DNA from 2 places in the Microbacterium sp. NPDC055910 genome. Region 1 is predicted to be linked to the other one. Evidence: riboswitches for the same ligand, from Rfam matches in the RefSeq annotation. Region 1 holds a riboswitch; the other holds the start of a gene.
What was found. A riboswitch is a leader RNA that binds a small molecule or an ion and turns the genes downstream of it on or off. The one in region 1 is predicted to bind thiamine pyrophosphate.
Positions count from the first base shown of each region.

Region 2: it holds a riboswitch for thiamine pyrophosphate, as region 1 does, so the genes downstream of both, ACFC3F_RS03740 (ECF transporter S component) here and ACFC3F_RS00200 (ABC transporter substrate-binding protein) in region 1, are expected to answer to the same signal.

Region 1 covers NZ_JBHJZS010000001.1:41,283-44,682, reverse strand. Annotated here, with positions in the region: gene ACFC3F_RS00210 (ABC transporter ATP-binding protein) at 1-333, opposite strand, end outside; gene ACFC3F_RS00205 (ABC transporter permease) at 330-1,100, opposite strand; gene ACFC3F_RS00200 (ABC transporter substrate-binding protein) at 1,106-2,125, opposite strand; TPP riboswitch at 2,150-2,259, opposite strand; gene ACFC3F_RS00195 (YkoF family thiamine/hydroxymethylpyrimidine-binding protein) at 2,299-2,922, shown strand; gene ACFC3F_RS00190 (NtaA/DmoA family FMN-dependent monooxygenase) at 2,924-3,400, shown strand, end outside.
Region 2 covers NZ_JBHJZS010000005.1:5,184-8,583, forward strand. Annotated here, with positions in the region: gene ACFC3F_RS03735 (ABC transporter ATP-binding protein) at 1-963, opposite strand, end outside; gene ACFC3F_RS03740 (ECF transporter S component) at 969-1,595, opposite strand; TPP riboswitch at 1,589-1,698, opposite strand; gene ACFC3F_RS03745 (D-alanyl-D-alanine carboxypeptidase) at 1,738-3,240, shown strand; gene ACFC3F_RS03750 (DnaJ domain-containing protein) at 3,245-3,400, opposite strand, start outside.

The DNA of each region.
Region 1 (3,400 bases):
GCGCCGCGCTTCACGCCGTGGCACGCCCGCGACCTCGAGCCCGATCGCGGCGTTGTCGAGAGCGCGACGCCACGGCAGCAGCACGTCTCGCTGCGGCATGAACGCGAAGGGCCGCTCTCGTTCCGGCACGGGGGCGCCGTCGAAGAGGATCCGGCCGGCATCGGCGACGAGCTCACCCGTGAGCAGCGAGAGGAGCGTCGACTTGCCGCTGCCGCTCGGGCCGATCAGGCTCACGATCTCACCGGGCGCGACCGACAGAGTGAGGTCATCGAGCACCGGCATCCCGTCGAAGCCTTTGCGGATGCCGGTGAGTTCCAGGCCGCCGACGTTCATCGCAGTGCACCCTTCTCGACGCGCAGCCAGGGCAGTACGAGGCGTTCCACCAGACCGACGAGCCCGTAGAGAAGGAGTGTCAGCACCGAGCTGACCGCGACGGCCGCGAGCACCAGATCCGTTCGGAACACGTTCTTCGCGCTCTGCATGTAGACGCCCAGGCCCGAGACGGCGCCGGCGTACTCCGCGAAGATCGCGCCCACGACGGCGTAGGTGATCGAGATGCGCAGCGAGGAGAAGAACGACGGCATCGCCGTGGGCAGCCGGACCATGCGGAACACGGTGCGTGTGCCCGCCCCCATCGAGCGCAGCAGGTGCTCGGCGTCGGGATCGGCGGAGGCGAAGCCGCGCATGAGTCCCACCACCATCGGGAAGAACGTGACGAACGCGACGAGCAGCACCTTCGGCAGCAGACCGAACCCGAACCACAGCACGACCAGCGGCGCGAGCGCGATGAGCGGCAGGGTCTGGCTCACGATGAGCAGCGGCATCACCGCCCGCCGTCCGAGCGCGAAGAAGTCGAGCGCGGTCGCGGTGAGGAATGCGACCGCGATCGACAGCGTGAAGCCCAGTGCGGTCGCGGTGAGCGTGGGGATCGTGTGGCGCAGCAGCACCTCCCGCTCGCCGAACCCCTGCTCGAGGATCCGGGTCGGCGAGGGCAGGACGCCGGCCGCGACGAGGCCCGCGTTCGCCACGACCTCCCACAGAACGAGGATCGTCAGTGCGGCGGCGATCGGGGGCAGGACGACGCCGACGGTGCCGCGCATCCTGCTCACTCGAGGTAGTCGGTCGAGTAGTACTCCGACCAGTCGGGCGCCTCGGTCACGACCGCCCCCGCGGCATCCGTCAGCACACCGTGGGCGATGAGGAACGCGCCGAAGTCCTCCCACTTCTGGGGCACGGCCTCGCCGATCGCGACGCCGTCGGCGACGAAGTACTCCTCCGCGAGCAGGGTCGCGCTGCGCGTCACGAGCTCTTCCGCGGCGCCCAACGTGTCGGAATTGGCCTCGATGAGGATGCGAGCCGCGTTCTCGGGCTCGGCGGCGGCATACGCGTAACCGCGCTGCACGGCTGAGACGAACGCCCGAGCCGTCTCGGGGTTCACCTCCAGGTAGGCGTCGCTCGAGACGATCCCCGTCGACTGCAGGTCGGGCACGCCGTAGTCCTGGTAGCGGAACGCGCGGTAGGGGTGACCGTCGATGTCGGCCTGGATGTCCTGCCACGTCGAGACCGAGAGCGTGAAGTCGATGCGCTGCTGACTCAGCGCCTCATAGGCGCCGGTGTCGAGCACGACCTCTTCGAAGTCGCCGTCGCCGCCGTCGCCCTGGATCACGGCACGCGCGAGCGCGCCGTAGAGCGGCGAGCCGAAGCCGCCGAAGACCCCGCCGTCGAGGTCCGCGGGGCGCTCGATGTCGTCGCGGTCGCCGAGGAGCACCAGTTGGCCCGTATCGGACTGCGTCACCTGGAAGACCGATACGACGTCTCGACCCGCCGTGCGAGCCAGCTGCACGCCCGCTTGACCGGCCAGCCCGAAGTCCGCCGACCCGGCAGAGACCAGCTCGGGCACCGAGGTCGAGGCGTACGGCAGGATCTCGACGTCGATCCCCGCCTCGTCGAAGTATCCGAGCGCATCGGCGACGTACACGCCGATGTGGTTGGTGTTCGGCGCCCAGTCCAGGGCGAACGTGACCTTCTCGAGGTCGTCGGGCGAGTCCGCCGACCCGGCTGCGCAGCCGGTGAGACCGAGCGCGACGATGGAGATGGATGCCGCGAGGGCGTGGAGTTTTCGCATGGGTGTGCCCCTCTGATCGGGCACGGGTGAAGAAGAGATGCCTCCCTGCGCTGGCATTATCCAGATCAGGTTCGACGGTCGAAGGTTGGGACCTTCCTCTCAGCCCGGTCTACCGAGCTCCCGTGTACCGACGAGCGTAGCCGAGATCCGCAGAAGGGCTATCGTGGTGCGTCATGCCCCCCGTGATACATCAGAACGCGCTCACTCCGACCGAGTACGGGGTGGGCGCGCGCTTCACCCTCTCGGTCTACGACTCCGCCTACGTCGACATCATCCTGGGTGCGCTCGCGACCGCCGACGCGAGCGCCGTGACCGTCGACACGACCGACATCTCCACCTTCGTGGGCGGCGCCGAGAACGACGTGCTGCGCTATCTGCGCGACGTCATCGCCTCCGCGTCCTCCGGCGGAGCGCACGTGTCCGCGGCGATCCTGCTCTCCCGAGGCTGCCCCGGCGAACTGCAGTGCGAGCTTCCCGCGGGGGTGGATGCGATCGGCGCCGAACCGGTGCAGCTCGCGGCCACCGGCATCCGTGCACGCGCCCACTGGTCGCTGTATCCCCTGCTCGACGGCGGTGCCGACGGCGATCACATGACGGCGATCTACGACGCGATCGAGCACGCGAAGGAGATCGGCGTGTACGCGGGTTCGGACCACTACGCGACGCGCCTGGACGGCGACCTCGCCGACGTGCTGACGACCGTCGCGAACGCCTGGATCGCGGTGGGACGAACCGTGCAGCACGTGACGACCCACGTCACGATCTCGATCAACAGTCCGACTCTCGCGGCGAGCTGACGTGGCGAGGCAGATGCACCTCGTCGCGATGGTGAATCCGCCGACGAGCCAGTATGCCGAGAACTGGCGCAACCCGCTCGGGCGGGCCGACTGGCTGCGCGGCGAATTCTTCGCTGACCTGGGGCGGATGCTGGAGCGCGGCCGGTTCGACATGATCTTCTTCGCCGACGCACTGGCGGTGCCCGAAGCCGCGGACGGCACGGTCGACACGACCCTGGCGACCGGCGGGAAGGGCAGCATCTACCTCGATCCGATCTCGCTCATCTCGCTCGTCGCGGGAGTGACGAGCCGGATCGGGCTCGGCGCGACCGTGTCCACGAGCTTCGCGCCGCCGTACACGATCGCGCGGCAGCTCCTGACCGTCGACCAGCTGTCGGGTGGACGCGTCGCGTGGAACATCGTGACCTCCACGACGAACGCCGAGGCCCGCAATCACGGGCGTGAGAGCATCGCGGGGTCGGCCGCTCGGTACGACAAA
Region 2 (3,400 bases), on a different contig from region 1:
GGATGCCGGTGGCAGCAGGCCCGCGAGCGTGAGGCCGAGCGTGGACTTCCCCGCGCCGTTGGGGCCCGTCACGGCGAGGGCCGCGCCGGCGCGCACGTCGACCTCCAGGCCCGTCGCGACGGCGCGTCCGCGCACGCGCTCGACGGCGAGGTCGCGCGCTTCGAGCAGCACGGCACCGGCGGGTCGCGGCGGCGCGGGCGGGTGCGCGGGCGGATGCCCGGGAACCCACACGCCGCCTGCCGCGAGCTCGACGGCGCGACCGCGCAGCACGTCGTCGACGGGTCCGTCGGCCACGACGCCGCCCGCACCCAGCACGATGACGCGGGTCACCAGCGGCAGCCACACCTGGACGCGGTGCTCGACGACGACGAGGGTCGCGTCGTGCGCGTCGAGCATCGCGGCGACGGCGGCGCGCACTTCTCCGACCCCGTCGGGGTCGAGGTTGGCCGTGGGCTCGTCGAGCAGCACGAGCCCGGGGCGCATCGCGAGCGCGCCGGCGAGCGCGAGGCGCTGCTTCTGGCCGCCGGACAGCTGCTTCGTCGGCCGGTCGAGCGGCACATCGAGGCCGACGGCGTCGAGCGAGCTCGCGACGCGCCGCCAGATCTCCTCGCGCGGGATGCCGAAGTTCTCGCAGCCGAACGCGACGTCGTCGCCGACGCGGGCGAGGATCACCTGCGAGTCGGGGTCCTGCAGCACAAGTCCCGCCCGGCCTCGTACTGCCGCGGCCGGCACGCCGTCGATGAGCAGCTCGCCCTCGGACTCGCCCTCCTCCTCGCCGCCGAGCACGCCCGCCAGGCCGTGCAGGAGCGTCGACTTGCCCGATCCCGACGCCCCGAGCAGCAGCACGCGCTCGCCGGGCTCGATGCGGAAGGTCGCCTCGCGCACGGCCCAGGCGTGACGCGACGCGTGGCGCCACCCCCACCCGCGCGCCTCGACGACGGCGGGGCCGGAGACGGTGCTCATCACGGCTAGACGCGCACGCGTGCCGCGCGCCCCGACGCGAACCGGTCGAGCGCCCCCGTCGCGGCGAGCCCGCGGGCGAGCACCCACGACAGCGCGCCCGCGATCACGGCACCCGAGAGGAGCGTGCTGATCATGTAGATGACCGTGAAGGTCACATCTGCTCCGGGGTACCACAGGAGCAGGTTGTTGATCCCGCCGGTCAGCGCCGCACCCGCGCCCGCCAGCACGGCAACGGGGAACGACCAGCGCTTGTAGAGGAAGAGCAGGAAGATCAGCTCGGCGCCGAGGCCCTGCACGAGACCGGCCTCGATCGTGAGGAACCCGCCCCACGTGTTGCCGACGAGCGCCGAGACGACGGCGGCGAGCGTCTCGGTGTAGATCGCGGCGCCGGGCTTTCGGATGATGAGCGCGCCCAGCACGCCGGCGAAGAGCCAGGGGCCGTCGAGCAGACCCTGGATGCCCGGCGCGAGCGGTTCGAGCAGCGTCTTGGGCCCGAGATAGCCGATGTTCCACAGCAGGAAGATGAGTCCCGACGCGACGCCGATGACGCTCGCGACGACGATGTCGACGACTCTCCAGCGCAGCCTGCGGACGTTCGTGGACCGGGTGGATGCGGACGTGACGGTGTGCATCGGATGCTCCTCCCTGCGCCGGCATGATCCGGATCAGGTTCGACGGTCGAAGCGTGGGTCGCTTCCTCTCAGCCCGGCTCACCGGACTCCCGTGGTTGTGCCGATGAGTATAGCCGCCCGCCGCGCGTTGTACCGTAGGCGGGTGGCCCCCGACATCACCCCACCGCCCTCGCGCCGTGCCCTGCGCAATCAGGCGGCCATGCGCGCGGTGACGGCGACCCTCGAGGCCGATGAGGCGCCGACGGCGTCGGCGACGACGACCGACGTGACGCTCCCCTCTCCTGATCTGCCGCGCACGAGCACGGACGCGCCCGCCATCACCGCCGGCGCACTGTCGGGTCGGCGAGCCCTCGCGTGGGTCGACTCCGCTCGGGTGGGGATGTCGCCGGTGCCCGCCGAGCCCGGCCCCGATCTGCTCGGACGGGGTCCGCGCCGGTCGCCGCTGCGCGCGGGTGTGCTCGTCCCCGCCTCGCTCGTCGCGCTCGTCGTGGGGGCGTATGCCGCCACCACGCTGCTGTGGCCCCTGCACGCCGTCGCGCCGACGATCGAGGCGATCGGCGTGCAGCCCGTCGCCGCGGCGGAGGCCGCTCTGCCCTGGCCCGACGTCGGCGCCGCCGCCGTCGCGGTCGACGGCTTCGACACGCAGCTCGCGTCGATGCCCGAACCGCTCAGCATCGCGAGCATCACGAAGGTCGTCACGGCACTCGCGGTGCTCGAGGAGATGCCGCTCGAACTCGGCGAGGCGGGGCCCGAGTACCGGTTCACGGGGTACGACCGAACGCGATACTGGCAGTACCGCGCCAACGGCGAATCGGCGCTCGATGTTCCCGTCGGCGGGGCCCTGACGCAGTACCAGATGCTCGAAGGCATGCTCATCGCCTCGGGCAACAACTACGCCGACCGCCTCGCAACGACGCTCTGGCCGACCGACGAGATCTTCGCGGAGGCGGCGAACGGATGGCTCCGCACGCACGGCGTCGAGGGCATCGAGGTCGTCGAGCCCACGGGACTGGACCCGCGCAACATCGCGACCCCCGCCGCCCTGCTGACCCTCGCGCAGAAGGCCCTCGCCCACCCCGTCATCGCCGAGATCGTCGCCAAGCGCTCCGTCGACCTTCCGGGCGTGGGCGTCATCGAGAACACGAACCGGCTGCTCGAGGATGCCGGCGTCATCGGCGTCAAGACGGGCACCCTGGACACCTGGAACGTGCTGACGGCGAAAGACGTCATGGTGGGCGAGACCCCCGTGCGCGTGTACGCGTCGGTGCTGGGACAGCCCGACGGCGACGCCCGGGTCGCCGTCTCACGCGCCCTCTATGCCCAGATCGAGACCGAGCTGCAGCCGCGGCCCTCGGTCGAAGCGGGCACGACGGTGGGCCGGGCGACGACCGCGTGGGGCGCGAACGTGCCGATCGTCACCGCCGAGGATGCCGCCGTCGTGCTGTGGAACGGCAGCGCCGCCGCCGTGTCGACCGCGTTCGACCTCGGTGACGCACGCGCGAAGGGCGCCACGGTCGGCGAACTCTCGGCCGTCGGCCCGCTCGATCGCGCCGCCGTGCCGCTGCGTCTTTCCGACGACATCGCAGATCCGGATGCCTGGTGGCGACTGACGCACCCGCTCGAACTGTTCGGGCTGACCAGCTGACCGATCAGGCGAAGCGCACGGTCTGCTGAAGGCGGGTGCGCAGGTCGAAGACCTCGGTCCCGCCGATCGACCGCGCGCCGGCCACGCCGCGGCGCAGGATCGTCGACAGGGCGCTGCGCGACACGATCGCGACGGGAGTGCCGCGCACCTTCCCGAGCTC